DNA from 4 places in the Streptomyces sp. NPDC039736 genome. Region 4 is predicted to be linked to each of the others. Evidence: riboswitches for the same ligand, from Rfam matches in the RefSeq annotation. Region 4 holds a riboswitch; each other region holds the start of a gene.

Region 1 (7,015 bases), on a different contig from region 4:
GTGACGGAGGGCGTCCCCCTGGCCCAGCCCGCCCTCGCCCTCGCCGCGAAGCTGGCGTCCCGCACCCGCACGGCGGGCCTCGCCGTCCCCCTCCCCCCGGGCGACGGCGGCATCGGCTACCAGCTCCTCGCCCTGGCCGCCCGCGCCGAGGCGGACGGCGTCGACCCCGAAACCGCCCTGCGCGCCGCCGCGCGCGCGTACCGGGACGCGATCCTCGCGGCGGAGGCCGGAGCCGCCTGACCCGCCCGGCGCTGCCGGGACCGCCCCGCCGGGCTCGGAAAACGCCCGGGGACGCCAGGGGCTACCGTCGACGGGTGAGCACCGCACCCCCCGCCGACCCCGCCCCCGAACTCTTCACCTGGGAGTTCGCCACCGACCCCTACCCCGCCTACGCCTGGCTCCGCGAGCACGCGCCCGTGCACCGCACCCGCCTCCCCAGCGGGGTCGAGGCCTGGCTGGTGACCCGGTACGCCGACGCCAAGCAGGCCCTCGCCGACCAGCGGCTCAGCAAGAACCCGGCGAACCACGCCGGCTCCGCGCACGCCAAGGGCAAGACGGGCATCCCCGGCGAGCGCAGTGCCGACCTCATGACGCACCTGCTCAACATCGACCCGCCGGACCACACCCGGCTGCGCCGCCTCGTGTCCAAGGCGTTCACCCCGCGCACGGTCGCCGAGTTCGCCCTCCGCGTGCAGGAGCTCACCGACCGGCTCATCGACGGTTTCGCGGACCGGGGGTCCGCCGACCTCATCCACGAGTTCGCCTTCCCCCTGCCCATCTACGCGATCTGCGACCTGCTGGGCGTGCCCCGCGAGGACCAGGACGACTTCCGGGACTGGGCCGGGATGATGATCCGGCACGGCGGCGGGCCGCGCGGGGGCGTGGCCCGGTCGGTGAAGAAGATGCGCGACTACCTCGCCGAGCTGATCCACCGCAAGCGCGAGGACCTCGGGGACGACCTCATCTCCGACCTCATCCGGGCCGGCGACCACGGCGAGCACCTCACCGAGAACGAAGCCGCCGCGATGGCGTTCATCCTGCTCTTCGCGGGCTTCGAGACGACCGTCAACCTGATCGGCAACGGAACCTACGCCCTCCTGCGCCACCCGGAGCAGCGCGAGCGGCTCCAAGCGGCCCTCGCCGCGGGCGACACCGCCCTCCTCGCCACCGGCGTCGAGGAACTGCTCCGCTATGACGGGCCCGTCGAGCTCGCCACCTGGCGGTACGCCACCGAACCGCTCACCCTCGGCGGGCAGCCGATCGCGGTGGGCGACCCCGTGCTCGTCGTGCTCGCGGCCGCCGACCGCGACCCCGAGCGGTTCCACGATCCGGACACCCTCGATCTCAGCCGTCGGGACAATCAGCATCTCGGGTACGGGCACGGCATCCACTACTGCCTCGGCGCGCCCCTCGCGCGGCTCGAAGCGCAGACCGCGCTGGCGACCCTGCTGACCCGTCTTCCTGACCTGCGACTCGCGGCGGAACCTGCTGATTTGCGGTGGCGCGGCGGGCTCATCATGCGCGGACTGCGCACGCTGCCGGTGGAGTTCGGAAGCGGCGTGCGGGGCACCGGAAATGACCGGTCGGCAGCGATGTGACCTTTACGTGATCTCCGCTGCACCGACTTGTGACGGGTGTTCGACTGCGGCTACGTTCACGGGCGACCCGGCTGTTTCGCCAGAAGCCGAGTCACCGTCAGCGAAAGGCAACCGCATGCGTTCCGGGAACGGTAAACACCGCCGCCCGCGTCAGGCCCCCGCACTCGTCGTCGCCGCCGGGGTCACCGGCTCCGCGCTCGCGATTCCGCTTCTCGGCGCCACCAGCGCCGGAGCGGTCGAGGCAGGTGCCTGGGACCGCGTCGCCGAGTGCGAGAGCGGCGGTGCGTGGAGCGCCGACCTGGGCAACGGGCACTACGGCGGGCTCCAGTTCTCCCAGGACAAGTGGGAGCAGTACGGCGGCGACGCCTACGCCCCGCGGGCCGACCTCGCCAGCCGCTCGCAGCAGATCGAGGTGGCCGAGAAGGTCTTCCGGGCCGAGGGCCCGCAGGCCTGGCCGAGCTGCGCCGTCATCTCCGGGCTCGCCCCGGGCGGCGGCGGGCAGTCCGGTTCCGGTTCCGGCGGGGCGGGGGTGGACGCCGCCGACCCCGGCGCGATCGCCGGCATCGACTCCCGTACGCCTCCCACGCCCCCGGCGCACTCCGCGAAGCCGGACGCGGCGGACGGCGCGGCGGCCGACGCCGGGCCCGGCGACGACACCCCGGCGGGCGACCGGCCCCTGGGCGACCAGGCCCCGGGCGACCGGACCCCCGGCGCCGTCCCGAGCGGCGACGCCTCCGCGACCCCGGACCCGAACGCCGGCACGCCCGACGCCGGCACCGCCGTCCCCGTCGAGCCCACTCCCGGCTCCAGCGTCTCGCCCAGCACCGGGCCGGGCGGCGACGCCACCACGCCCCCGGGCGTGCCCGACGCCACCGGCGCCCCGGGCGCCGAGGACCGGGGCACGTCCGGCACCGGCAAGCACCGCGGCGTGCCCGCGCCGGAGAACTCCTCCCTCGCACCGGACGATTCGCCCGAAGGGGAACTCGCCGAGCGGGACGCCGGGCGGCACGCCTCGCGGGGCGGCGGCGAGAAGGGGCCGGGCGGCGCGCCCGAGCAGGAGTCGTACACCGTGCGCCCCGGTGACAACCTCTGGCACATCGCGGACGCCGCGGAGGTCCCCGGCGGCTGGTCGGCCCTCTACGAGGCCAACAAGAAGTCCCTCGGCACCGACCCGGACCTCATCAAGCCTGGTCAGCACCTGGATCTGAGCGAGGGTCAGACGGCGGAGAAGAGCGAAAAGTAGGGGTGGTTGGGGGGCTTGTGTCCATATTTGCGCAAGTGAGACATGAGTCTCTTCGCCCCAACTGGCGCGTCCCTTCGGGCGACTCCCGGTAAGCCCCCTCTGACCTGCGTAAACGCAAGGGAGGAGAGGGCAAGTACGGGGCAGATGTCCCGGATGTGCCTCTTTGAACATCCGGGGCACCTGTGATTACGGTCGTCATCGCTCGCCACCGGTGAGCACCGGAGCCCGCACGCCGAATCCTGCCGGCGGGCCTCGGCAGCAGTCGTCGCGAAAGCGCCGTAGGCAGGAGCGGGGGACCCAAGGTAAGTGCCGGGCCCGGACGTTGAGAGACGTGACGGGAACGGCTTGGGGTGAAGCCGCCGAAACGGAATGCCGCAGCAAGCAGTGTGCGGAAATCCGGACCGGAGGCCGGGCGAACTCACAGCCCGAACCCGACAGCTCACCTCGAAGGCGTCGGTGAGGGAATATCCATGTCGCTTTTCAGCAGCAAGGGCAAGCACCGCCGTCCGTCCAAGGCCACCCGTGCCGCCGCCATCGCCGGCGTCACCGGTGTCGCGGTCGCCGCCCCGCTGATGGGGGCCACCTCGGCCTCCGCCGCCTCCGTCGACACCTGGGACGCCGTCGCCCAGTGCGAGTCCGGCGGCAACTGGTCCATCAACACGGGCAACGGCTACTACGGCGGCCTGCAGTTCACGAACTCCTCGTGGGCCGCCGCCGGTGGCACCAAGTACGCCCCGCGCGCCGACCTGGCCACCAAGGGCCAGCAGATCGCCACCGCCGAGAAGCTGCTCAAGATCCAGGGCCCCGGCGCCTGGGCCTGCGCCGGTGCGGGCAACCTGAGCAACGACGGTGTCGACCCGGGCGTCAGCACGGGCTCCGGCTCCTCGCAGAAGTCCGCGAAGTCCACCAAGTCCGTGAAGTCCGCCCCCAAGGCGGAGAAGAAGCGCGAGGCCCCGGCCGCCTCCCGCAGCCAGACCCGCTCGGTGCCGAAGGTCGAGTCCAAGGCCGGTGGCCCGATCAAGAAGGGTGACGGCGAGTACCAGGTGAAGGCCGGCGACACCCTGTCGAAGATCGCCGAGGCGAAGAACGTCAAGGGCGGCTGGCAGCACATCGCAGACCTCAATGAGGACGTCGTCTCCGACGCCGACCTCATCTTCCCGGGTCAGCAGCTCCACCTGCGCTGATCCAGCGGGGACCGACGGCCCACCCCCGTCCGTCCCCGCCCCGCGGGAACCCCGGCGGCCCACCCCCGCCCGGTTCCCGCACCGCGGACCTCCGGCGGCCCACCCCCGCCCGGAGTCCGCAGCGGAAGGGGGCGGCTCACCCCCGCCCCCTTCCGCACCCCGGCCCCGGCCGGACGCGACTTCCCCCCGAACGCGTCCCGCCGGGGCCGTCCCCTGTACGGGCGGGCGCCGCCGGCCGCGTCGGCCCGAGAGGGCTCACCCGTGCGCGTCAGCACTCAGGCGTGCACACGGGCCGTGCTCGCGGGAGAACAGATCCGTGACCCTCGGTGAGGTCACCGGGGTCCTTCGTCCTGTATTACAGGCATTCGGGCATCTTTTCGTCCCAGCGTGCGGTCGATCGGCTGGCCGATGCCCTGGAGCCGGTTAGGCTCTTGTCGCAAGGCCGAAAGAGACCCTGCGCCGTGTGCCCCTTCCGGGGGCCCGCCACCTTCGCGTCACATCCCATAAGGAGATGCTCGTGCCGTCCATCGACGTCGTCGTAGCCCGGGAAATCCTGGACTCCCGAGGCAACCCCACGGTCGAGGTCGAGGTCGGCCTCGACGACGGCAGCACGGGTCGTGCTGCCGTTCCGTCCGGCGCCTCCACCGGTGCCTTCGAAGCCATCGAGCTCCGTGACGGCGACCCGAACCGCTACCTGGGCAAGGGCGTCGAGAAGGCCGTCCTCGCCGTCATCGAGCAGATCGGCCCGGAGCTCGTCGGCTACGACGCCACCGAGCAGCGCCTGATCGACCAGGCGATGTTCGACCTGGACGCCACCGAGAACAAGGGCTCGCTGGGCGCCAACGCCATCCTCGGCGTCTCCCTGGCCGTCGCGCACGCCGCCTCCGAGGCCAGCGACCTGCCGCTGTTCCGCTACCTCGGCGGCCCGAACGCGCACCTGCTGCCCGTCCCGATGATGAACATCCTCAACGGCGGGTCGCACGCCGACTCCAACGTCGACATCCAGGAGTTCATGATCGCGCCGATCGGCGCCGAGTCCTTCTCCGAGGCCCTGCGCTGGGGCGCCGAGGTCTACCACACCCTCAAGAAGGTGCTGAAGACCAAGGGCCTGTCCACCGGCCTCGGCGACGAGGGCGGCTTCGCGCCGAACCTGGAGTCCAACCGCGCCGCCCTCGACCTCATCGTCGAGGCCATCCAGCAGGCCGGTTACATCCCCGGCGAGCAGATCGCGCTCGCGCTCGACGTCGCCGCCTCCGAGTTCTACAAGGACGGCAAGTACGAGTTCGAGGGCAAGTCCCGCTCGGCCGCCGAGATGACCGAGTACTACGAGGAGCTCGTCTCCGCGTACCCGCTGGTCTCCATCGAGGACCCGCTGTACGAGGACGACTGGGCGGGCTGGAAGGTCATCACCGACCGCATCGGCTCCAAGGTCCAGATCGTCGGCGACGACCTCTTCGTCACCAACCCCGAGCGCCTGGCCCGCGGCATCGAGGAGGGCTCCGCGAACGCCCTCCTGGTCAAGGTCAACCAGATCGGCTCGCTCACCGAGACGCTGGACGCCGTCGAGCTCGCGCAGCGCAACGGCTTCAAGTGCATGATGAGCCACCGCTCCGGCGAGACCGAGGACGTCACCATCGCCGACCTCGCCGTCGCCGTGAACTGCGGCCAGATCAAGACCGGCGCCCCGGCCCGCTCGGACCGCGTCGCGAAGTACAACCAGCTGCTGCGCATCGAGGAGATCCTCGACGACGCCGCGGTGTACGCCGGCCGCTCCGCGTTCCCGCGGTTCCGCGCCGCGAACCAGTAGCAGCGGCAAGGGCCGGCCCCCCGCCGGGGGTCCACGCCTCCGTACGTCCCCGTACCCGGTCCCGTACCGTGTGCGGGGACGTCGGCGCGTAACGGGGAGGACTCAAGGATGGCCGCACGCAACAAGGGCGACCGGTTCTCGACCACCACCCGGCTGCGGCTGCTCGGCGAGCAGACCGCCGCCCGCGTCTACCGCTCCCAGACCCGCCGACAGGCCCGCCGCTCCCGGCTCACCGGCCGGGCCGCCCTGCTGGTGCTCGTGCTGTGCACGCTGGTGGTGGCCCTCGCGTATCCGATACGGAGCTACTTCTCGCAGGCGACCGAGATCGCCGACCAGGAGCGGGCCAGGAACGAGGCGCACCGGCGGGTGGAGCAGCTCCGCGACGCCAAGGCCCGCCTGATGGACGACGCGTACGTCGTCCGCCTCTCCCGCGAGCACCTGCACTACGTGAAGCCGGGCGAGACCGGTTTCACCATGTACGACCCCCAGGCCCCCGGCACGGCCCGGCGCCCCGACGGGAACGGGGCCGCCGACCGGCCCTGGTACTCCAACGTGTGGGACGGCGTCGACCGGGCCGACCGCGGCGAACCGTAGACCCGCACCGCAGAACGTCACCGGAACAGACCGACAGAAGGCACGCATGCAGACCCCGCCCCCGACCACGCCGCGCACCGAGCCCACCGAGAGGGACATCGAGGCGTTCAAGCTCCAGCTCGGCCGCCCGCCGCGCGGGCTGCGCGCGATCGCGCACCGCTGCCCCTGCGGCAACCCGGACGTGGTCGAGACGGCCCCGCGCCTGGAGGACGGCACGCCGTTCCCCACGCTCTACTACATGACCTGCCCGCGGGCCACGGGCGCCATCGGCACCCTGGAGGGCTCCGGCCTCATGAAGGAGATGCAGGCGCGGCTCGCCACCGACCCGGAGCTGGCCGAGCAGTACCGGGCCGCCCACGAGGACTACCTCGAGCGGCGCGACGCGATCGAGGAGCTGGTGGGCTTCCCCAGCGCGGGCGGGATGCCCGACCGGGTGAAGTGCCTGCACGTGCTGGTCGGCCACTCCCTGGTGGCCGGCCCCGGCGTGAACCCCTTCGGCGACGAGGCGCTGGCCCTGCTCCCGGAGTGGTGGGCCAAGGGCCCCTGCGTGACGCCGTGCGCCGACACGGAGGCCGCCCGGTGACCCGGG
Region 2 (7,015 bases), on a different contig from region 4:
GGGGTACGGCTGGGGCGTGGTGCGCCCCCGGGAGCTGGCCGGGACGCTGGCCTGGCCGGGTTCCTGGCGGACAGCCCGGCAGCACTGGAGGTACGGGGCGGGGGAACTGCACCGGTCGCTGTCGAAGCGGGCCTTCACGGCGGCGGTGCGCCGGCTGCTCCCCGCGGTCACGGAGGCGGACCTGACGCCCGCCCCGGCGGGGGTGCGGGCACAGGCCGTCCTGCGGGACGGGACGCTGGCGGACGACTTCCTGATCCGGGAGGCGCCGCGCACGGTGCACGTGCTGAACGCGCCCTCCCCGGCGGCGACGGCTTCGCTGCCGATCGGGCGGGAGGTGGCGAGGCGGGTGCTGGGGGTGCTGGCGGGGGAGCGGGTGGGACGGTAGGGCGGCTGGACGGCTGGACGCGGGACGGTGTGCCGCAAGCCGGGGCCGGGGCGGGGGCGGGGCTCCTCCGCGCCCCCGACGGGGCGTCCCCGTCGTGCCCGGCTCCGTAGAATCGGAAGCACTGTGTCCGAGAACAGCGAGAACCCCACGATGCCCCAGTCCCCCGAGCCGCAGGCCGCCGAGCCGCAGGCCGGCGCCCCCGGCCCCTCCCAGGCCGCCGCCGCCGACCGCGCCGCCGCGCACGAGCGGGCCGAGCGGATGCGTCCGCGGGCGCTCCGCATGTTCCCCGAGGGGACGGGCCCCTCCCCCGACCCCGCCGGGTCGCACTTCGAGCGCCGCATCCGCAGCTTCCAGCCCCGTCGCAGCCGGGTCACCACCGGCCAGGGCGAGGCCCTGAAGAAGTGGTGGCCGACCCGGGGCATCGACATCGACGGGCAGCGCGTCCTCGACCTGGACGCGATGTTCGGCGGGCTCCCGGTCGTCCTGGAGATCGGCTTCGGCATGGGCGAGGCGACCGCGCAGATGGCCGCCGACGACCCCGGGACCGGCATCCTCGCCGTCGACGTGCACACCCCCGGCCAGGGCAATCTGCTCGGTCTCGCCGAGCGCAACGACCTCTCCAACGTCCGGGTCGCCAACGGCGACGCGATCATCCTGCTCCGCGAGATGCTCGCCCCCGACTCCCTGGCGGGCCTGCGCGTCTACTTCCCCGACCCGTGGCCCAAGGCCCGCCACCACAAGCGGCGTCTGATCCAGCCGGAGTTCCTCTCCCTGGCCGCGACCCGGCTCGCCCCCGGCGCCGTGCTGCACTGCGCGACCGACTGGGAGGACTACGCCGAGCAGATGCTCGAAGTCCTCAGCGCCCACCCGGACTTCGAGAACACCCAGGCGGACGGCGGCTACACCCCCCGGCCCGGCTTCCGGCCGCTCACCCGCTTCGAGGGCCAGGGCCTGGACAAGGGCCACAAGGTCCACGACCTGATGTTCCGCCGCGTCCCGCACGCGAGTTGACGCACCGTTTCTCCACAGCGACTGTCCGAACACGATCGCGAGTGTCAGTGGCAGTCGTTAGGGTCGTCGGATGTACGAGACGTACGCATCGCCCGCCCCGCCCGCGGCCCCGGCCCCCGAGCCGGCGCCCGCGGCGGCCGGGCCTGCCCCGGGCGATGCCCGCAAGCCCGGCCTCCTGCGGGGCCTGCGGCACCGCGCCTTCTGGCGGAACCGGGCGGTCCGCGCCACCGCGCTGATCGTCCTGCTGGCCCTCTCCGGCCTGGTCCTGCTCGCTCTCGTACGGGAACAGACCGGCACCCGGGGCTTCCTGGTGGGCCTGGGCCTCGCCGTCTTCCCCGTGCCGCTGCTGCTGCTCGCGTTCCGCTGGCTGGACCGGGTCGAGCCGGGCCCCTGGCGGAACCTGGTCTTCGCGTTCACCTGGGGCTCCTGCGCCGCGGCCCTGGTCGCCATCACCGCCAACAGCTTCGCCGTGCGCTGGATAGCCGTGGCCACCGCCGACCCCGACAACGCGGACACGCTGGGCGCGACCCTGGTGGCCCCGGTCGTCGAGGAGAGCGCGAAGGCGGCCGCGATCCTGTTGATCTTCCTGTTCCGCAGGCGGCACTTCACCGGCATCGTGGACGGCGTGGTCTTCGCGGGCTTCACCGCGACCGGCTTCGCCTTCACCGAGAACATCCTCTACCTGGGCAACGCCTTCGGCGAGGACCAGGAGTTCGGCTTCTCGGGGCTGGGGTCGGTGACGGCCGGGACGTTCTTCGTGCGGGTCATCATGTCGCCGTTCGCGCACCCCCTGTTCACCGTGCTCACCGGCATCGGCTTCGGGCTGGTGGCGCTCACCCCGACCCGCCGGGTGCGGGGGCGCGCCTGGGTGCGCGTCCGCCGCTTCCTGCTGCCGCTGGCGGGCCTACTGCTGGCCATGGGCATGCACGCGCTGTGGAACGGCTCGGCGTCGTTCGGCCCGCTGGCCTTCTACGGGGTGTACGGGCTGGTCATGGTGCCGGTCTTCGCCTTCCTGACCTGGCTGTCGATCTGGACGCGGCAGCGCGAGCTGCGGCTGCTGAGCTCCGAGCTGCCCGCGTACGTCGCCGCCGGCTGGCTGGACCCGGCCGAGCCGTTCGCCCTGTCCTCGATGCGGGCCCGGTCCGTCGCCCAGGGGCAGGCCGCCCGGGTGCACGGGCCGGGTGCGGCGAAGGTGGTCGCCGAGTACGAGGAGGCGGCGACCGCGCTGGCCTTCCTGCGCTACCGGGCCCGGCGCGGGGCGGCCACCCCGGAGCTGGCCGCCCGGTTCCAGGCCCGCGAGCGGGAGCTGCTGCACCGCCTGTGGGAGCGCAAGCGCCTCGCGGGCCCGGCACTGGTGTACGCGGCGCAGATCACCGGCCGAATACGGCTGCTCCCGCCGCCGTACCACCCGGCCTACGCGGCCGCGTACAACCCGTACAAGACCTACTGAGCGGGCCGGCCGGGCCGGTCAGGCCGAGGCGACGGTCAGCTTCGACAGGTCGGCGTCGGTGAGGGTGAGGTCCGCCACCGCCAGCAGGGCCGGGAGCTGCTCGACCGTGCGGGCGCTGGCGATGGGGGCCACGACGGTCGGGCGGGAGGCCAGCCAGGCCAGGGCGACGGACGCGATCTCGGCGTCGTGCGTCCGCGCCACCTCGTCGAGGGCGGCCAGCACCTTGCGGCCGCGCTCGGTGCGGAGGTGCTGGGCCGCACCCTCGGCACGCCGGCTGTCCACGGCCTCGCCGCCGACGCGGTACTTGCCGGTGAGGAAGCCGGCCGCCAGCGCGTAGTACGGGACGGCCGCCAGGCCCGCGTGCGAGGCGACCTCCTGGAGCTCGCCCTCGTAGGTGTCGCGGGAGACCAGGTTGTACTGCGGCTGGAGCGCGCTGTACCTCGCCAGGCCCTCGCGCTCGGCGAAGTCCAGCGACTCGCGCAGCCGGTCGGGAGCGATGTTGGAGGCGCCCACCGCGCGCACCTTGCCGTCCCGTACGAGCTGGTCGAGAGCGGTGACGATCTCCTCGACCGGCACGGCCGGGTCGTCGAAGTGCGTGTAGTAGAGGTCGATGTACTCGGTGCCCAGGCGGCGCAGCGACGCCTCGGCGGCGGCCTTGACGGTGGTGGCGGACAGGCCCTTGTAGGAGGGGTGCGCGCCGACCTTGGTGGCGATCACGACCTCGTCCCGGTTGCCCCGGGCGGCCAGCCACTCGCCGAGGACGCGCTCGGACTCGCCGCCCTCGTTGCCCGGCGCCCAGGCCGAGTAGGAGTCGGCGCTGTCCACGAAGTTGCCCCCGCCCGCGACGTACGCGTCGAGGACGGCGAAGGACTGGTCGCGGTCGGCGGTCCAGCCGAAGACGTTGCCGCCGAGGGCGAGCGGGAAGACGTCGAGACCGGAGCCGCCCAGCGGGCGGAGAGGGGAGGAAGTCATGCCGTACGACAACCACCGGGCCCGCCGGGCCTATTCCGTGTACGGGCCAGGGATCAGACGGTGAGGCCCTTGCCGCGCAGCCAGGCCGCCGGGTCGACGCCGGCGCCGCCGGGGGTGTGGACTTCGAGGTGCAGGTGCGGTCCGGTGACGTTGCCGGTGGCGCCCACGTTGCCGATGGTCTGGCCGGTGGCGACGCCGGTGCCCGTCGCGACGTTCATCTGCGAGAGGTGGCAGTACCAGATCTCGGTGCCGTCCTTCAGCTTCAGCACGACGCGGTAGCCGTACGACCCGGACCAGCCGGCCGACGTGACGGTGCCGCCGTGCACGGCCTTGACCGGGGTGCCGGTCGGGGCGGCGAAGTCGAGCCCGGTGTGCTGTCCGGAGGACCACATCGAACCGGACTGGCCGTAGGTCGAGGTGAGGGTGTACGAGGAGGTGGGCAGCGAGTAGCTCGCGGCCAGCCTGGCGAGGCGCGCGGCCTCCGCCTCGGCGGCGGCCTTCTCGCGGGCTTCCTTCTCCGCCTTCTCCGCCTTCTCCGCCTTTTCCGCCTTCTCCTTCTCGGCCTGCCGCGCCGTGGCGTCGGCCTGCTGCTGCGCCTTCTTCGCCTCGGCCGCGGCGTCCTGCACGGCCTTGTCGCGTGCCTCCTGCCGGACGGCCTCGTCGGCCACCGTGCGCTGCTGCTCGGCCTGCTGGAGGATGCGGGCGCGCAGGCTCTCCCCGGCGCCGGCGGGCTGCTGCCCGGCCGAGGCGGGGGTCGCGGCGGCGGCCGGCGCGGCGGCGACGGTCACGCCCGCCTCCGCGGGAGCCTCTTCGGCGGAGTCGGAGAGCAGGGCGCCCACGCCCGGCAGCGACGTGGCGTCCGGCAGCGAGTCGGCGAGCGAGTCCAGGGACTCGGCGAGCTGGTCCGGCAGGGATATCGACACGGCGGGCTTGTCCTGCGCGGTGGCGATGCCGCCCGCGCCGACGGCGGCGATCACGCCGACGCCGAGGACCGTGGAGCTGCGGGCGAGGGAGCCGCGCTGCTTGGCGACCCGGTGCTTGCCGCGCAGCGGGGCGGCGGAGTCGGCGGTGGGGTTCCACTCGTCGGCGGAGGCCGGAGGGGCGTCCGGGGCGAAGGGGGAGCCCGGGGCGGAGGCGGATTCCGGGGTCCCGAACGCGGCGAAGCCGTCGAAGCCGTCGCGCCCCTGCTGCTGCGGGATCAGCGGGCCCTGCGGAGACTGCGGGACCTGCACGGCCTCTGCGGCCTGCATCGGCTGGGTGACCTGCGCGGCCTGCGGAACTCCGGCGGCTGCGACGGCTTCGGGAACGTGCGGAGCGAGGACGGCGGTGGCCCCGGTCCCCGTCCCGTGCTCGTCGCCGGGGACTCCGTAAGCCGTGTAGGAGAAAGCGGGGGCCGAGAAAGCGGGGGCTGCGGGGGCAGGCCTGTTGGACGCCACGGAGGCGCGCTCCTTTCCTTCCTTCTCGCCTACCGGGTTAGCTGACGGGTTCGGAGCAGGAAGGTCTCCTACGGGCCGGGTCGGGCCCGATTCACCCCAAGTGGTGGTTCCCCGGTTTCCTCACGGAATTCGGCGCACGCGCACGGCGCCGTCTCTGACGACGGCTGGGACGACCGTGCTGCGTTATCGAACGTTAATAGACATGTGACCGGAATTCCAAGCCGTCCCTCTTGATCCTTAACGCTCCGCAGTCACCTTTGGCCAGGACATTTCCGCTTATCTACCAGCGAACTGACGCCATCTCAGCGTCCCGGCCGCCCCGACGGCCCCAGAACGCCCTGATCGCCTCTGCCGCCCGCCCGACACCTCGCGCCCCGTCACGGACGCTTGATGATCCCCACCGTCCGCCGCCGCGCCGGCTGCCCCACGCCCGGCCGCCCCACCGCGAGCAGCGCCATGTCGTCCGTCTGCTTGCCGCCGGTGTGCACCCGTACGTCACTGGTCAGCGCGTCCAGCACGGCATCGGGCCCGGGGAAGAGCGAATGCCGCAGCCGCACCGCCGGGTCGTAGAACCGGCCCGCCCCGTCCCGCGCCTCGGACAGGCCGTCGGTGTAGAACACGAGCGTCGAACCCGCCGGGTACGCGAACTCCTTGGCCCGGTCCGGCCAGTCCCCCAGCTCCCCCATGCCCAGCGGCAGCGCGAACTCGTCCGGCTCCAGCTCGTCCAGCTCCCCGTCCGCGTACAGCAGCAGCGGCTCGGGATGCCCCCGGTTCACCAGGCGTACGACGCCCTCCGCGCGCGGGATCTCGGCGAGCACCGCCGTGGTGAAGCCCTCCAGCGCGTCCAGCCCCTCGCGCCGGGCGCCCTCGCGCTCCAGGGCCCGTTCCAGGCGCCGCGCGACGCCCTCCAGGCAGCTCTCCGTCTCGGCCGCCTCCCGGAACGCGCCGACCACCACCGCCACCGCCTCGACGGCCTCAAGTCCCTTGCCCCGCACGTCGCCCACCACGAGCCGCACCCCGTACGGCGTGTCCTGCACGGCGAAGAGATCGCCGCCGATGAAGGCGTCCGCCTCGGCCGCCTCGTACCGCGCGGCGATCTCCAGACCGCCGATGCGGGCCGGCGGTACCGGCACCACGGCCCGCTGCGCGGCCTCCGCGATGACCCGCACCGAGGCGAGCTGCCGCCCGCTGCGCCGCACGACCCGGTTGATCAGGATCGCCAGCACGGACACGGTGAGCACCGTGACCAGCTCCGTCGCGCTCACCACGGACGTCAGGGCGTCGTCGCAGATCCGCAGCCCCATCACGGCCAGCACGGAGGCGAGGGCCGTGAGCCCGGTGTTGGCCGGCGAGAAGAAGGGGGCCGCCACCAGCGGCGCGGCGGCGAACAGCGGCGAGGCGGTGAAGTCGGAGGGCGTCAGCGCGTCGAAGAAGATCCCGCCGACGATCATCAGCGCGGGCAGCGCCCGTACGAACCGGCGCGTCGTGCGGCCGCTCTCCCGGGACGGACCAGGGACGCCGGGCGTGCCGGGAGGACCGGACGCGCGGGGCGTGCCGGGCCCGCTGGACGCACTCCCCCCGGGCCCGCCGCCGGCGTCGTCCCCACGTCCGTCGCGCCCGTACCCCGCCACCGTCAGCTCTCCTGCCCAGGTCCGCACCGGGTGCGGACGGTACCGCTCCCCACCCAGGCTGGCCGGAGCCGCGCCGTACGGCGAATCGGCGTCCGCCGTACGGGTGACGGACGCGGTACCGCGCGGACAT
Region 3 (7,015 bases), 830 kb from region 4:
CTGCGGCTCCTTCTCACTGTTCAACGGTCGGTGGCTGGACTGATCGTGCGGACACGGGGGTTCCTGACGCGGACCATTGTGGACCGCCGCACTGACAACGCCGACCTCGACCCGTCCGTAGCGGTCGTGGAGCCGTCCGGGACGCGCGCCGTCGGCGGGGGAACAGCGCGTCGAAAAGACGGGAACGAAGAGTCGGGGATCCGGGAACTTCGCGGACTGTCACTGCGCTTGCATACAGTGGCAGGACTTAACAGCAGGACTTGTCTCATACGCGATCGAAGGGACGTACATGCCCATGGGTCACACGGCCACAGCGCAGGCCGGCTCCGGCGGCCTGACAGCGACCGAGCACCGGCTTGCGAACGGTCTGAGGGTGATCCTCTCCGAGGACCACCTGACCCCGGTCGCCGCGGTCTGCCTCTGGTACGACGTCGGCTCGCGCCACGAGGTCAAGGGCCGCACCGGCCTGGCGCACCTCTTCGAGCACCTCATGTTCCAGGGCTCCGCCCAGGTCAAGGGCAACGGACACTTCGAGCTGGTGCAGGGCGCCGGCGGCTCGCTCAACGGCACCACGAGCTTCGAGCGCACCAACTACTTCGAGACCATGCCCGCGCACCAGCTGGAGCTGGCGCTGTGGCTGGAAGCCGACCGGATGGGCTCGCTGCTCACCGCGCTCGACGACGAGTCCATGGAGAACCAGCGCGACGTCGTCAAGAACGAGCGCCGCCAGCGGTACGACAACGTGCCCTACGGCACCGCGTTCGAGAAGCTCACCGCCCTGATGTACCCCGAGGGCCACCCCTACCACCACACCCCGATCGGCTCCATGGCCGACCTGGACGCGGCCACGCTCGAAGACGCCCGCGCCTTCTTCCGCACGTACTACGCGCCCAACAACGCGGTGCTGTCGATCGTCGGCGACATCGACCCCGAGCAGACGCTCGCCTGGGTGGAGAAGTACTTCGGCTCGATCCCCTCGCACGACGGCAAGCAGCCGCCCCGCGACGGCTCGCTGCCCGACGTCATCGGCGGCGAGCTGCGCGAGGTCGTCGAGGAGGAGGTCCCGGCGCGCGCGCTGATGGCCGCCTACCGGCTGCCCAGCGACGGCACCCGCGAGGCGGACGCCGCCGACCTGGCGCTCACCGTCCTCGGCGGCGGCGAGTCCTCCCGGCTGCACAACCGTCTCGTACGGCGCGACCAGACGGCCGTCGCCGCGGGCTTCGGCCTGCTGCGCCTGGCCGGGGCCCCCTCGCTGGGCTGGCTGGACGTCAAGACCTCCGGCGGTGTGGAGGTCCCGGCCATCGAGGCCGCCGTCGACGAGGAGCTCGCCCGGTTCGCCGCGGAGGGCCCCACGGCCGAGGAGATGGAGCGCGCCCAGGCCCAGTTGGAGCGCGAGTGGCTGGACCGGCTGGGCACGGTCGCCGGCCGCGCCGACGAACTGTGCCGGTACGCCGTCCTGTTCGGCGACCCGCAGCTCGCCCTGAGCGCCGTCGGGCGCGTCCTGGAGGTCACCGCCGAGGAGGTCCAGGCCGTGGCCAAGGCCCGGCTGCGCCCGGACAACCGCGCGGTCCTGGTGTACGAACCGACGGCCGCCTCCGACGATGCAGCCGCGGACGCAGTCGCAGCCGCGGACGTGCGGGAAGGCGCGCAGGAGAACGACGAGCAGGAAGGGGCGGACCAGTGACGGAGACCGCAGCCACCACCGGCGGGAGCGCGGCCGTGACCAGCGCGATGCAGTTCCACCCGCAGCCGCAGCCCGGGCCCGCCACCCCGTGGGCCTTCCCCGCCCCCGAGCGCGGCGCGCTGCCCAACGGCCTGACCGTGCTGCGCTGCGACCGCCCCGGCCAGAAGCTGGTGGCCGTCGAGGTCTTCCTCGCCGCGCCCCTGGAGGCCGAGCCGAAGGGCCTGGACGGCGTCGCCACGATCATGTCGCGCGCCTTCACCGAGGGCACCGACAAGCACTCCGCCGAGGAGTTCGCCGCCGAGCTGGAGCGCTGCGGCGCCACCCTCGACGCGTTCGCCGACCACCCGGGCGTGCGGGTCTCCCTCGAAGTCCCGGTCTCCCGGCTGCCCAAGGCGCTCGGACTGCTCGCCGACGCCCTGCGCGCACCGGCGTTCGCGGACGGCGAGATCGAGCGTCTCGTACGCAACCGGCTCGACGAGCTCCCGCACGAGGCGGCCAACCCGTCCCGTCGGGCCGCCAAGCAGCTCTCCCACGAGCTGTTCCCGGCGGACCTGCGCATGTCGCGCCCCCGCCAGGGTACCGAGGAGACGGTCAAGAACATCGACTCCGCGGCCGTGCGCGCCTTCTACGAGGCGCACGTCCGCCCGGCCACCGCCACGGCGGTCGTCGTCGGCGACCTCACCGGCATCGACCTGGACGCGGTCCTGGCCGAGACCCTGGGCGCTTGGACGGGCGACACGGCGGCCGCGCGCCCCGTTCCGGCGATCACCGCCGACGACACGGGCCGCGTGGTCGTCGTGGACCGCCCCGGCGCGGTCCAGACGCAGCTCCTGATCGGCCGCATCGGCGCCGACCGGCACGACCGCGTCTGGCCCGCCCAGGTGCTCGGCACGTACTGCCTCGGCGGCACCCTCACCTCCCGCCTGGACCGCGTCCTGCGCGAGGAGAAGGGCTACACCTACGGCGTGCGCGCCTTCGGCCAGGTGCTGCGCTCCGCCGAGGACGGCACGGGCGCCGCCATGCTGGCCATCAGCGGCTCCGTGGACACCGAGTCGACCGGGCCCGCCCTGGAGGACCTGTGGAAGGTCCTGCGGACGCTCGCGGCCGAGGGACTCACCGACGCCGAGCGCGACGTCGCCGTGCAGAACCTGGTCGGGGTCGCCCCGCTCAAGTACGAGACGGCCTCGGCGGTCGCGGGCACGCTGGCCGACCAGGTCGAGCAGCACCTGCCCGACGACTTCCAGGCCCAGCTGTACGCGCGGCTGGCCGCGACCGGCACCGTGGAGGCCACCGCCGCGGTGGTGAACGCCTTCCCGGTGGACAGGCTGGTCACGGTCCTGGTCGGCGACGCGTCCCGGATCGTGGAGCCGGTGCGCGCGTTGGACATCGGCGAGGTCACGGTCGTGAGCTGACCGGCCCGCCGACCGGTTCACCGGCCGCTTGACCGATCAAAGGTCATCCGGGCGGCCGGTGGAAAGCAGGACGAAAAGGACCCCGACGGCTTCCCGGTCGTCGGGGTCCTCCCGTATGCCCGATTTGTTGCGGAGGTTGCCTGTCTGCCGTGTGGGCTCCTTCACAAAAGCGGCCGTGTGTTTGGAGATTGAAAGAAGTGCCGCTTAGCGTCGACCCGGCTGCCCGTCAGAGTGCGCCGCAACCGCGGCACCGGGCAGTCATCGCCGAGTCCCCGTCAGGCGCGAGCCTGGGGAGCCGGGGACCCACTTGAGTCCCTGGGGTGAATCGGACGCCATCGCCCGCACGGGCGGGTGGGGTCCGTAGGAGACCTTCCTGCTCCGAACCCGTCAGCTAACCCGGTAGGCGAGAAGGAAGGAAAGGAAACAGCCACTCCATGGCGTTCACCCGTGCCGCCGGGAAGCACCGGCGTCCCTCCGTGCTGTCGCGCAAGAGCGCCAACATCGCCGGAGTCGCCGCACTCACCACGACCGGTGTCATCGGAACCCTGGCCCCGCAGGCCTTCGCCGCCGAGCAGGACCTGGCCGCGGAGGACACCGGCACCATCCGCGCCGTCGCCCTGGACCACTCCGCCGAGGTCGTGGCCGAGCGGATCGAGGAGCAGGCCCAGGCGCAGCAGAAGGTGCTGGACGAGGCCGAGGCCGCCCGCAAGGCGGAGGCCGAGCGCAAGGCCGAGGCCAAGCGCAAGGCCGAGGCGAGGGCCAAGAAGGAGCGCGAGGACCGCGAGCGCGCCGCCCGCGAGGCCGAGCGCAAGCGCCTCAACACCTTCCGGCTGCCGGTGGCCGGTTCGTACGTCTCCACCAGCTACAAGTCCGGCGGCGCCCTGTGGTCCTCCGGCAGCCACTCCGGCGTCGACTTCCACGCCGCCTCCGGCACCTCCGTGGTCGCCGTCGGCGCCGGCACGGTCGTCGAGGCCGGCTGGGGCGGCGCGTACGGCAACAACATCGTGATCAGGATGAACGACGGCTCGTACACCCAGTACGGCCACCTCTCCTCGATCGGCGTCTCGGTCGGCCAGAGCGTCGGCTCCGGCGACCAGATAGGCCTGGCCGGCTCGACCGGCAACTCCACCGGCCCGCACCTGCACTTCGAGGCCCGCACCTCGCCCGAGTACGGCTCGGACATCGACCCCGTCGCGTACCTGCGCGCGCACGGCGTCAGCGTCTGACCGCGAACTCCACAAGGAAGGGCCCCGGCTCCCCATGAGCCGGGGCCCTTTCGCGTTCCACCGGACGCCGCGGCCCGCTCCGGTCCCGCCGGACGCCGCGGCCCGCTCCCGGAATTCCCGGGAACGGCACGAGCCGCGGCCCCCGGAATCCGGGATGCCGCGGCTCGTGCGCGGGAATTTCGCCCGTACGGGCGCGGCCTCACGTGGCCGCGGGGGTCTCAGACGGTCTCGGGGAGCTCGTCCAGGCCCTCGGCGACCAGCTTCGCGAGACGGTCCAGGGCGGCGTCCGCGCCCTCGGCCTCGGACGCCAGCACGATCTCCTCGCCGCCCTGCGCGCCCAGGCCCAGCAGCGCCAGCATCGACGCGGCGTTGACCGGGGTGCCGCCCGCCTTGGCGATGGTGACGGGGACGCCGGTGGCCGTGACGGCGCGGACGAAGATGGAGGCGGGGCGGGCGTGCAGGCCCTCGGCCCAGCCGACGGTGACGCGGCGCTCAACCATGGTGTTGCCCTTCATGTGCTTATTGGTTGTCTAGACCAGTCTCTCATGTGGTGCGGGCTGCTCTGCCCGGCGAAAGTCCCGGGGAGGACCGGCCGAACAGGACCAGACTGCCCCGCCCTCCGGACCCCCGCGAGTCGTAGGCTGCACACCATGGCCAAGGCTGCGGACGATGCGGATCAGGTGGGCGGGGCGCCGGAGCGGGCGCGTTCCGACCAGTCGGAGCACGCGTACCCCGACCACTGGGAGGCGGACGTCGTACTGCGCGACGGCGGAACGGCGCGCATCCGGCCCATCACCACCCAGGACGCCGACCGGCTGGTCAGCTTCTACGAACAGGTCTCGGACGAGTCGAAGTACTACCGCTTCTTCGCGCCCTACCCCCGGCTGTCCGCCAAGGACGTCCACCGTTTCACCCACCACGACTACGTCGACCGGGTGGGCCTGGCCGTCACCGTGGGCGGCGAGTTCATCGCCACCGTCCGCTACGACCGCATCGACGCCGACGGCCTGCCCGCCTCGGGGCCCGACGCCGACCAGGCCGAGGTCGCCTTCCTGGTCCAGGACGCCCACCAGGGCCGGGGGGTCGCCTCCGCCGTCCTCGAACACATCGGGGCCGTGGCCCGTGAGCGCGGCATCCGGCGCTTCGTCGCCGAGGTGCTGCCCGCCAACACCAAGATGATCAAGGTCTTCACGGACGCCGGCTACCAGCAGAAGCGCTCCTTCGAGGACGGCGTCGTCCACCTCGAATTCGACCTGGAGCCCACCGACCGCTCCCTGGCCGTGCAGCGCGCCCGCGAGCACCGCGCCGAGGCCCGGTCCGTGCAGCGGCTCCTCGCACCCGGCTCCGTCGTGGTCGTCGGCGCGGGCCGCTCCCCGCGCTCCGTGGGCCGCACGGTGCTGCGCAACCTCGTCGGGGCGGGCTTCACGGGCCGTGCGTACGCGGTCAACGCCGCCCTGCCGGAGGAGATCACGGAGCTCGAAGGCGTCCCCGCGTACCGCTCCGTCGCCGGGATCGGCGCCCCGGTGGACCTCGCGGTCCTCGTCGTACCGGCGGAGAAGGTTCCGCAAGCGGTCGCCGACTGCGGCGAGAGCGGGGTGCAGGGGCTGGTCGTCCTGGCCGCCGGATACGCCGAGAGCGGGGCCGAGGGGCGGGAGCGGCAGCGGGAACTGGTGCGGCAGGCCCGTTCGTACGGAATGCGCATCATCGGCCCCAACGCCTTCGGCATCATCAACACCTCCGACGCCGTACGTCTGAACGCCTCCCTCGCGCCCCGCTCGCCCGACCGGGGACGGATCGGCCTGTTCGCCCAGTCCGGGGCGATCGGCATCGCGCTGCTGTCCGGGCTGCACCGGCGCGGGGCGGGCGTCTCCGCCTTCATCTCGGCGGGCAACCGCGCCGACGTCTCCGGCAACGACTTCCTCCAGTACTGCCACGAGGACCCCGACACCGACGCCGTCCTGCTCTACCTCGAATCCATCGGGAACCCGCGCAAGTTCACCCGTCTGGCCCGCCGTACGGCAGCCACCAAGCCGGTCGTCGTGGTCAAGGGGGCGCGTCACAGCGGGAGTACGCCACCCGGGCACGCGGTACCGGTGGCGCGCATTCCGGACGCCACGGTCTCGGCGCTCTTCCGCCAGGCGGGCGTCGTACGGGTCGACACCGTCACCGAACTCGTCGACGCGGGCCTGATGCTGACCGGCCAGCCCCTGCCGCGCGGCCCGCGCACCGCCATCCTCGGCAACTCCGAGTCCCTCGGGCTCCTGACGTACGACGCCTGCCTCGCGGAAGGGCTGCGTCCGCTCGCTCCGCACGACCTGACCACCGGCGCCACCCCGGCCGACTTCCGCGAGGCCCTGGCCGCCGCCCTCGCGGACCCGGGCTGCGACGCGGTCGTCGTCACGGCCATCCCCTGGGTGGGGGAGGGCGGAACCACGGAGTCCGGCGACGGCGAGGTCCTGGCCGCGGCCCTGCACGAGGCGGCGGCCACGGCACCGGCCAAACCGGTCGCGGTGGTCCACGTGGAAATGGGCGAACTCGCCGAGGCCCTCGCGGCGGCGACGAGCACGGCCCCGGGCAGGAGCGGAGCGGGCGCGCGCCCCGGGCCGCCTCCCGCCCCGGGGGAGCCGGCCCCCGCACCGGTCCGGCCGACGGGCGCACCGGCCGCGGACACCGGTGCGGGCCCGAACCCGGGC
Region 4 (7,015 bases):
TGCCCGTCGGGGCGACGCTCGGCAAGGACTGGATCTTCAAGAAGGTCTACTCCTCCATGGACCGGGTGCTGGTCCACTCGGCCAGCTTCGGGTCCAACGCCCAGGCGATGGCGGCCGGCCTCGCCGTGCTCTCGGTCATGGAGGACGAGCAGATCGTGGCCAACGCCCGGCGCACCGGCGACCTGCTGAAGACGCGGCTGGCCGCGCTGACGGGGAAGTACGAGCTGCTGCACGACGTCCGCGGGCGCGGCCTCATGATCGGCATCGAGTTCGGGCGGCCGGCCTCGCTCGCGCTGCGCGGGCGCTGGGCGATGCTCCAGGCGGCCCGCAAGGGGCTCTTCGCCCAGATGGTCGTCGTGCCGCTGCTGCAGAAGCACCGGATCCTCACCCAGGTGTCCGGCGACCACCTGGAAGTGATCAAACTGATTCCGCCGCTGACCGTGGGGGAGAAGGAGGTCGACCGCTTCGTGGACGCCTTCACCGCCGTGATGGACGACGCACACTCCGGCGGTGGCCTGATGTGGGACTTCGGCCGGACACTGGTGAAGCAGGCGGTCGCCCACCGCTGAACCGGCCTCTTTTGCCTCTGGGGCAAGAAGTTTGCCCCAGAGGCAAGCACTCTGGCTCAATGGACCGTATGACGCCACGCCTCGAAGAGGCGGCCGAGGGCTCGGCGGAACTGCCCTCCGTCGCTCCCCACCTGCGAGAACTCCGCCGCCGCGGCGGATTCACGCTGGAGGCCGCGGCCCGCCGCGCCGGGCTCTCGCCCGCGCACCTCTCCCGGTTGGAGACCGGACAGCGCCAGCCCTCGCTGCCGATGCTCCTCGCGCTGGCCCGGGTCTACGGCACGACCGTCTCCGAGGTCCTCGGCGAGACGGCGGCCGCCCCGGACGCCGTCGTGCGGTCCGGCGAGATGACCGCCCGCGAGGCCGACGGCTGGACGTACCGGCAGGCCGGCAGCCACGGCCGGGCCATGCAGGCGCTGCGCGTCCACGTGCCGCACGCCGCCCAGCGGGATCTCGTACGGGTCCATCCCGGCGAGGAGTGGCTGTACGTGCTCGAGGGGCGGCTGCGCCTGGTGCTCGGGGAGCGCGTGCACACCCTGGACGAGGGCGACAGCGCCCACTTCGACTCGCTCACCCCGCACCGGATCACCGCGGTGACGCCGCAGGGGGCCGAGCTGCTGTTCCTCCACACACTGATGCAGAGCACCGTCGCCGGGCTCTGCCTGCCCCAGGAGTCATGATGACCGAGTCCACCGCACAGCCGCCGGGACTCGCCCCCGCGCAGGGCTTCGTGAAGGCTCCCGGACCCGCCCCCGCCCAGCAGCTCACCGAGGCGCAGACCACCGCCCTGAGCGCCATCGCCCGCGCCGCCGACGAGGCAGCCCGCGCCTCCCGCCCCGGCTCCGACCGGGGCGCCGAGTGGCAGGACGGCGCGGGCAGGGCCGGCCCGGACGGATTCGTCGCGGACAAGGCGCCGCACGGCCTCGTGGTGCGGGTCTTCCTCTACATCGTGGTCGGGCACATCGTCGCGGCGTTCATCTTCCTGCTGTTCACGATCGGCGACGCCTGAGCGGCCCGGTCACTCCGTGAGCCGCTCGCGCAGCGCCTCGCGGACCCCGGGCGTCACCCGCAGTCCCCGTTCCAGGTAGGCGTCCGTGGTGCCCCAGGTCTCCTCGATGGTGGCGAAGGCCGCGTCCAGGTACTCTGCCCGGGCGTCGAAGAGCGGTGCGAGCAGGCGCATCACCTCGCCGTTCATGGCCTCCGGCGAGGCGCTGGAGCGGCGCACCCGGTAGCGGCGGTGCGGGTCGTTGGACTTCACGTAGTCCGCCCGGATCGCGTCCGGCTCCACGCCCACGGCCAGCAGCGTCACCGCGATCGACAGACCCGCGCGGTCCTTGCCCGCCGCGCAGTGCATCAGCGCCGGAACACTGTCCTCGGCCAAGGCGTGCAGCACCCGGCTGTGCTCCGCGGTGCGGTCCTTGATCATGCGGCGGTACGACGCCGTCATGCGCGCCGCAGCCTTGCCGTCGTCGAGGATCTCGCGCAGCTGGTCGAGGTTGCCGTCGCGCACCATCATCCAGAACTCGGCGCCGTCCGCGGGGTCGCTCAGCGGGATGTTCACGTTCCGCACACCGGTCAGCTCGACGTCCGGACCCTCCAGCTCCTGGTCCGCCGCGTTGCGGAAGTCGAAGATCGTGTGGAGTCCGAGCGAGTGGAAGAACGCCGTGTCGGACTCGGTGGCGTGCGCCAGGTGGCCGCTGCGGAAGAGCCGTCCGTAACGCGTCCGACGGCCGTCCGCGGTGGGCAGCCCGCCCACGTCGCGGAAGTTCCGTACGCCTGCGAGATCCGGCTCGGCCGACGGCGATGCCTGCTGCGTCACGAGTGCTCCTCAAGGTCGTCCGCCGACGCGGGCACGCCGACGAGGGCCACGGGCCGACGATACGACAGAAGCGCCCCCATATGGGTGCCTGAGGCAACCGTCTGGGTCGTACGGGGGTGCGAGTGAGCAGAATCATAGAGCGAACCGTGACGTCTGCTGCCGAAGCGTCAAACGGCAGGCCAGAGGCGGGAGATGGTGCCCGGGACGATTGCGCGCCACCGGGAGAATCGTGAAGAAGGCGTGTTCTGGCGAGGGAGAAAAGGGGAACGGCTTGTTCCGGCGGTCCGCACTCGCTTACGGTCACCGTCAATCCGGGTGGACCGCCGAATCCTGCCACCGCTCGGAGTCACTTTCCCTTTTTCTTCGTGTGGCAGGAGCGGGGGACCCAGGTAGTACGCCGTACCGGAGGACGACAGTCCGCCGGAACGGCTCGGGGTGAAGCAGCGCTCCCGGATGTGGAGCGCGGCCGGGCATCTCCAGCCCGAACCCGACAGCTCACCTCGCAGGCGCCGGAGAGGACATCGTCATGCCTGCTCAGGGTAAGCACCGCCGCCCGAAGTCCAGTTCCCCGCTCACCCGGGGCTTCGTCGCCGCCGGCACGGGCGGCGCCGCACTGGCCCTTCCGCTCATCGGCGCCACCGGTGCGAACGCCGCCGACCAGGGCGCCGCCCCCGTCGCGCTGCCGCAGGCCGCCGCCGAGGCGCAGCTCCCGCAGCAGCGCGCGGCCGAGCCCCGGCAGGCGGCCCCCGCCGCCGCGCCGAAGACCGGCACCCGTACGTACTCCGTGGTGTCCGGCGACAGCCTCTCGAAGATCGCCGCGGACCAGGACGTGCGCGGCGGCTGGCAGAAGGTCTACGGCGACAACAGGGAGGTCGTCGGTGAGAACCCCTCGCTGATCTTCCCCGGCATGAAGCTCACCCTCGGCGGCAAGGCCCCCGCGGCCGCCGAGCGGAAGGCCACCGCCCCGGCCCCGCAGCAGCAGCGGACCGAGCGCGTGGAGCGCACCGACAAGCGCGCCGAGCAGCGCACCGAGAGCCGCGTCGAGCAGCGCTCCCAGAAGCGGACGGAGAAGCGGGCCGAGCAGCGCACCGAGCAGCGCACCGAGAGCAAGCGGCAGACGCAGCGCTCCGGCTTCAGCGCCCCCGTCCCCTCGGGCGTCTCCACCCCCTACCGCGCCTCCGGCGGCAGCTGGTCCAGCGGTTACCACACCGGTGTCGACTTCCGCGCGTCCTCGGGCACCCCGGTCAAGGCAGTCGCCGCGGGCACCGTGGTCTCCGCCGGCTGGGGCGGCGCGTACGGCAACGAGGTCGTCATCCGGCACAACGACGGCCGCTACTCGCAGTACGCCCACCTCTCCGCGCTGGGCGTCCGCTCCGGCCAGAGCGTCTCCGGCGGCCAGCAGATCGGCTACTCCGGCTCCACCGGCAACTCCTCCGGCCCGCACCTGCACTTCGAGATCCGCACCGGCCCCGGCTACGGCTCGGACATCGACCCGCTGGGCTACCTGCGCAACAACGGCGTCCCGCTCTAGTACGGACCGCCCCCCACGGCCCACTCGCCCCCGCACCGGCCCCGGTGCGGGGGCGAGACGCGTATCCCGAAGCGCCACCCGCGTATTCCGGGTTGGGTGAATCTTGACCGGTGGCATATCTCACCCTCCGTCAACCCCTCCCTACGGTGGCGTAGGTCACTTGCGAAAGTGAAGGATGTGTCGACGTGGCAGACGATTCGAGATCATTCAGCGCAGGCACCATCGGGTCGTACGCGGCGATCGGGGACAGCTTCACCGAAGGGGTCGGCGACCCCGGCCCCGGCGGCGCGTTCATCGGGTGGGCCGACCGGCTTGCCGTCCTCCTGGACGACCGGGTACCCGAACACACCTTCCGTTACGCAAACCTCGCCGTACGCGGCAAACTGCTCGACCAGATCGTGGCCGACCAGGTCCCCCGGGCCAAGCAGCTCGCCCCCGACCTTGTCAGCTTCTGCGCGGGCGGCAACGACATCATCCGGCCCGGCTCCGACCCCGACGACGTCGCCGAACGGTTCGAGAGGGCCGTCGCCGACCTCACCTCGGCCGTCGGCACGGTCATGGTGACCACCGGCTTCGACACCCGGGGCATCCCCGTGCTGCGCCACCTGCGCGGCAAGGTCGCCACGTACTCGGCACACGTACGGGCCATCGCCGACCGGTACGGCTGCCCGGTCCTGGACCTGTGGTCGCTGAGGTCGGTGCAGGACCGGCGGGCCTGGGACTCCGACCGGCTGCACCTCTCCCCGGAGGGGCACACCCGGGTGGCGCTGCGGGCCGGTCAGGTCCTCGGCCTGGAGATCCCGGCCGACCCCGACCAGCCCTGGCCGCCGATGGCGCCGCGCCGCAGGCTCGACGCGCGCCGCGACAACATCGACTGGGCGCGCGAGCACCTGGTGCCGTGGATCGGGCGACGGCTGCGCGGCGAGAGCTCGGGCGACCACGTCGAGGCGAAGCGGCCGGACCTGCTGCCGCTCTGAGCCCGCGGCGCGGCTACGCCGAGGGGTCCGACGGCTCCGACAGCAGGGCCTCGGGACCGATCAGCGAGGTGTTGCCGGGGACCGTGCAGGCGTAGGCCCCCGCGAGGGCGCCGAAGTGGGCGCACTCCTGAAGGCTGCGGCCGGTCAGGCGCCCGTACAGGAAACCGGAGACGTAGGCGTCCCCCGCGCCGTTGGAGTCGACCACCCGGCCGGGCGGGACGGTCGCCGGAACCGGGCGCGGGGTGCTGCCGTCGTCCCGGGCCAGCAGGTACGAGCCGCCCGCGCCCGCCGTCGCCACCACCGCCTGCGCCCGGCCCTCGCGCAGGATCTCCCGCATCACCTCGCCGATCCGCTCGCCCGCGCCGGCCGCGCTCAGGAACACCAGGTCGGCGCGGAGCGCGAAGTCGCGGTGGTGGTCGGCGGTCCCGTCCCAGTCGTGCAGATCGGTGGAGAGCGGGACGCCCGACGCCACCACGTCGTCCAGCAGGTGCCGGGCGAAGTCCACGATCGAGACGTGGACGTGCCGGGCCCGGTTCAGGTGCGGCAGGTAGAAGTCCTGCGGCAGCCGCAGGTCAGCGGGGTCCCGGGAGTCGTAGAACGACATCCGGCCGCCCGTCGAGTCCACCAGGTTGACCGCCCGGCGGGTGCCCGCGGGCGAGATCAGCGGCTCGAAGTCGACATCGCCCTTGGCGAGCCGCTCGCGCACCTGCCCGCCGATCCAGTCGTCCCCGATCACGTCCAGGAACTTCACGCCCAGGCCCAGCGCCCGCAGGCCCAGCGCGACGTTGCCGCCCGTGTGCCCCGGCCACTCGCTGATGGGGGCGACGCCCACCGAGTCCGCCAGCGGCACCGGCAACTGGTCCACCCGCACCACCGTGTCCACGCCGCTGCCGCCGATCACCAGGACGTCGTACGCACCGACCCCGTCCGGACCGTCCTGCTGCTGCACCTGCTGTGACACCGCGTTCCCCTCTCCCTGCCCGGATGTGGCCGACGCGGCCCAGTATGGCGGTTTTCGGCGGCGGAGCCGGGGACGGCCGCGCCCCCGCGTCCCGCGGAGACCCGGAAGACACATTCGGGGGACGTCGCCAGAGTGGCGCGGCCCGGCCGGACGCGGGGAGTGCTGGGATGTCCCGCAACCCTGTTCCGCCGGGGTTCCTCGCGGCCCCGGCTCCCGGAAGGACCCCCTCCATGTCCCCGATCCCGCCCGCCCCGCGCCGGACGTCCTCACGCCTGCTCGTCGCCGCCACCCTCGCCGGCGGGCTGCTGGCCGCCGGTGCGGCGCCCGCGTCCGCGCTCACCCCGGCCCCGGTCACCGCCGGGGTCGCGCGCCCCGCGCCCGCCACCGTGACCGTCACCGGATCGGGGGAGGCCACGGCGACGCCCGACACGGCGTTCGTCAACCTCGGAGTCGAGGCGACCGCGCCCACCACCGAGGAAGCGCTCGCCGCCCAGTCGGCCGCGGCCCGGGCGCTGCTCGCCGCGGTCCGGGCCCAGGGCGTCGCCGACCGTGACGTACGCACCGAGAGCCTCTCCCTGAACCCCGTCCACCAGGACGACAACGGCAACCAGCGGCTGACCGGCTACCAGGCCGGACAGGGCTTCTCGGTCCGCGTGCGCGACCTTTCCCGCACTGGGGCCGTCATCCGGGCGGCCATGGACGCCGCGGGTGACGCGGGCCGGGTCCACGGGGTGACCTTCGACGTCGCCGACCCCGCCCCGCTGCGCGCCGCCGCCCGCCGGGCCGCCCATGACGACGCCCGCGAGAAGGCCGCACAGTACGCCCGGCTCAGCGGTCGCCCGCTCGGCAGGCTGGTCTCCCTCACCGAGTCCGACTCCGGCCGCCCGCGCCCGGTGGAGGTGCCGGCGGGGGCCCTCGCCGACGCGCCTCCGTCGGTGCCCGTCGCCCCCGGCCAGGTCAAGGAACAGGTCGTCGTGACCGCCGTCTACGAACTCGACTGACCCCTTTCGGCTGACCCCTTTCGGCGGCGACGCGCGTTCCACGGGGAGGACGACCGGGCATACGTGAGAGCCGGCGGCCGTTCTCCCCGGGGAAAGCGCCGCCTGCCGTGCGGTCCGCCGTCACGGGCCCGTTTCCCGGGCGTCGTACAGGCGTGCCGAT

Evidence for each region. Region 4 has a riboswitch for cyclic di-AMP ahead of ACZ56L_RS04040 (M23 family metallopeptidase). Riboswitches for the same ligand answer to the same signal wherever they lie in the genome.
Region 1: it holds a riboswitch for cyclic di-AMP, as region 4 does, so the genes downstream of both, ACZ56L_RS09025 (transglycosylase family protein) here and ACZ56L_RS04040 (M23 family metallopeptidase) in region 4, are expected to answer to the same signal.
Region 2: it holds a riboswitch for cyclic di-AMP, as region 4 does, so the genes downstream of both, ACZ56L_RS05005 (M23 family metallopeptidase) here and ACZ56L_RS04040 (M23 family metallopeptidase) in region 4, are expected to answer to the same signal.
Region 3: it holds a riboswitch for cyclic di-AMP, as region 4 does, so the genes downstream of both, ACZ56L_RS00555 (M23 family metallopeptidase) here and ACZ56L_RS04040 (M23 family metallopeptidase) in region 4, are expected to answer to the same signal.

What each region holds. Positions count from the first base shown of each region.
Region 1 is NZ_JBVIUQ010000002.1:892,257-899,271, forward strand. Features, by position in the region: gene ACZ56L_RS09010 (nucleoside triphosphate pyrophosphohydrolase) at 1-240, shown strand, start outside; gene ACZ56L_RS09015 (cytochrome P450 family protein) at 315-1,598, shown strand; gene ACZ56L_RS09020 (transglycosylase family protein) at 1,714-2,841, shown strand; cyclic di-AMP (ydaO/yuaA leader) riboswitch at 3,106-3,309, shown strand; gene ACZ56L_RS09025 (transglycosylase family protein) at 3,312-4,025, shown strand; gene eno (phosphopyruvate hydratase) at 4,537-5,832, shown strand; gene ACZ56L_RS09035 (FtsB family cell division protein) at 5,941-6,426, shown strand; gene ACZ56L_RS09040 (DUF501 domain-containing protein) at 6,473-7,009, shown strand; gene ACZ56L_RS09045 (Ppx/GppA phosphatase family protein) at 7,006-7,015, shown strand, end outside.
Region 2 is NZ_JBVIUQ010000002.1:14,701-21,715, forward strand. Features, by position in the region: gene lhgO (L-2-hydroxyglutarate oxidase) at 1-385, shown strand, start outside; gene trmB (tRNA (guanosine(46)-N7)-methyltransferase TrmB) at 536-1,396, shown strand; gene ACZ56L_RS04995 (PrsW family intramembrane metalloprotease) at 1,467-2,846, shown strand; gene ACZ56L_RS05000 (aldo/keto reductase) at 2,865-3,818, opposite strand; gene ACZ56L_RS05005 (M23 family metallopeptidase) at 3,872-5,068, opposite strand; cyclic di-AMP (ydaO/yuaA leader) riboswitch at 5,266-5,399, opposite strand; gene ACZ56L_RS05010 (PP2C family protein-serine/threonine phosphatase) at 5,632-6,912, opposite strand.
Region 3 is NZ_JBVIUQ010000001.1:131,156-138,170, forward strand. Features, by position in the region: gene ACZ56L_RS00545 (M16 family metallopeptidase) at 296-1,684, shown strand; gene ACZ56L_RS00550 (M16 family metallopeptidase) at 1,732-3,096, shown strand; cyclic di-AMP (ydaO/yuaA leader) riboswitch at 3,349-3,516, shown strand; gene ACZ56L_RS00555 (M23 family metallopeptidase) at 3,531-4,322, shown strand; gene ACZ56L_RS00560 (HPr family phosphocarrier protein) at 4,541-4,822, opposite strand; gene ACZ56L_RS00565 (bifunctional acetate--CoA ligase family protein/GNAT family N-acetyltransferase) at 4,973-7,015, shown strand, end outside.
Region 4 is NZ_JBVIUQ010000001.1:956,166-963,180, forward strand. Features, by position in the region: gene ACZ56L_RS04020 (aspartate aminotransferase family protein) at 1-569, shown strand, start outside; gene ACZ56L_RS04025 (helix-turn-helix domain-containing protein) at 638-1,246, shown strand; gene ACZ56L_RS04030 (DUF6126 family protein) at 1,246-1,575, shown strand; gene ACZ56L_RS04035 (tyrosine-protein phosphatase) at 1,585-2,385, opposite strand; cyclic di-AMP (ydaO/yuaA leader) riboswitch at 2,729-2,909, shown strand; gene ACZ56L_RS04040 (M23 family metallopeptidase) at 2,912-3,916, shown strand; gene ACZ56L_RS04045 (SGNH/GDSL hydrolase family protein) at 4,102-4,893, shown strand; gene ACZ56L_RS04050 (carbohydrate kinase family protein) at 4,907-5,797, opposite strand; gene ACZ56L_RS04055 (SIMPL domain-containing protein) at 6,085-6,855, shown strand.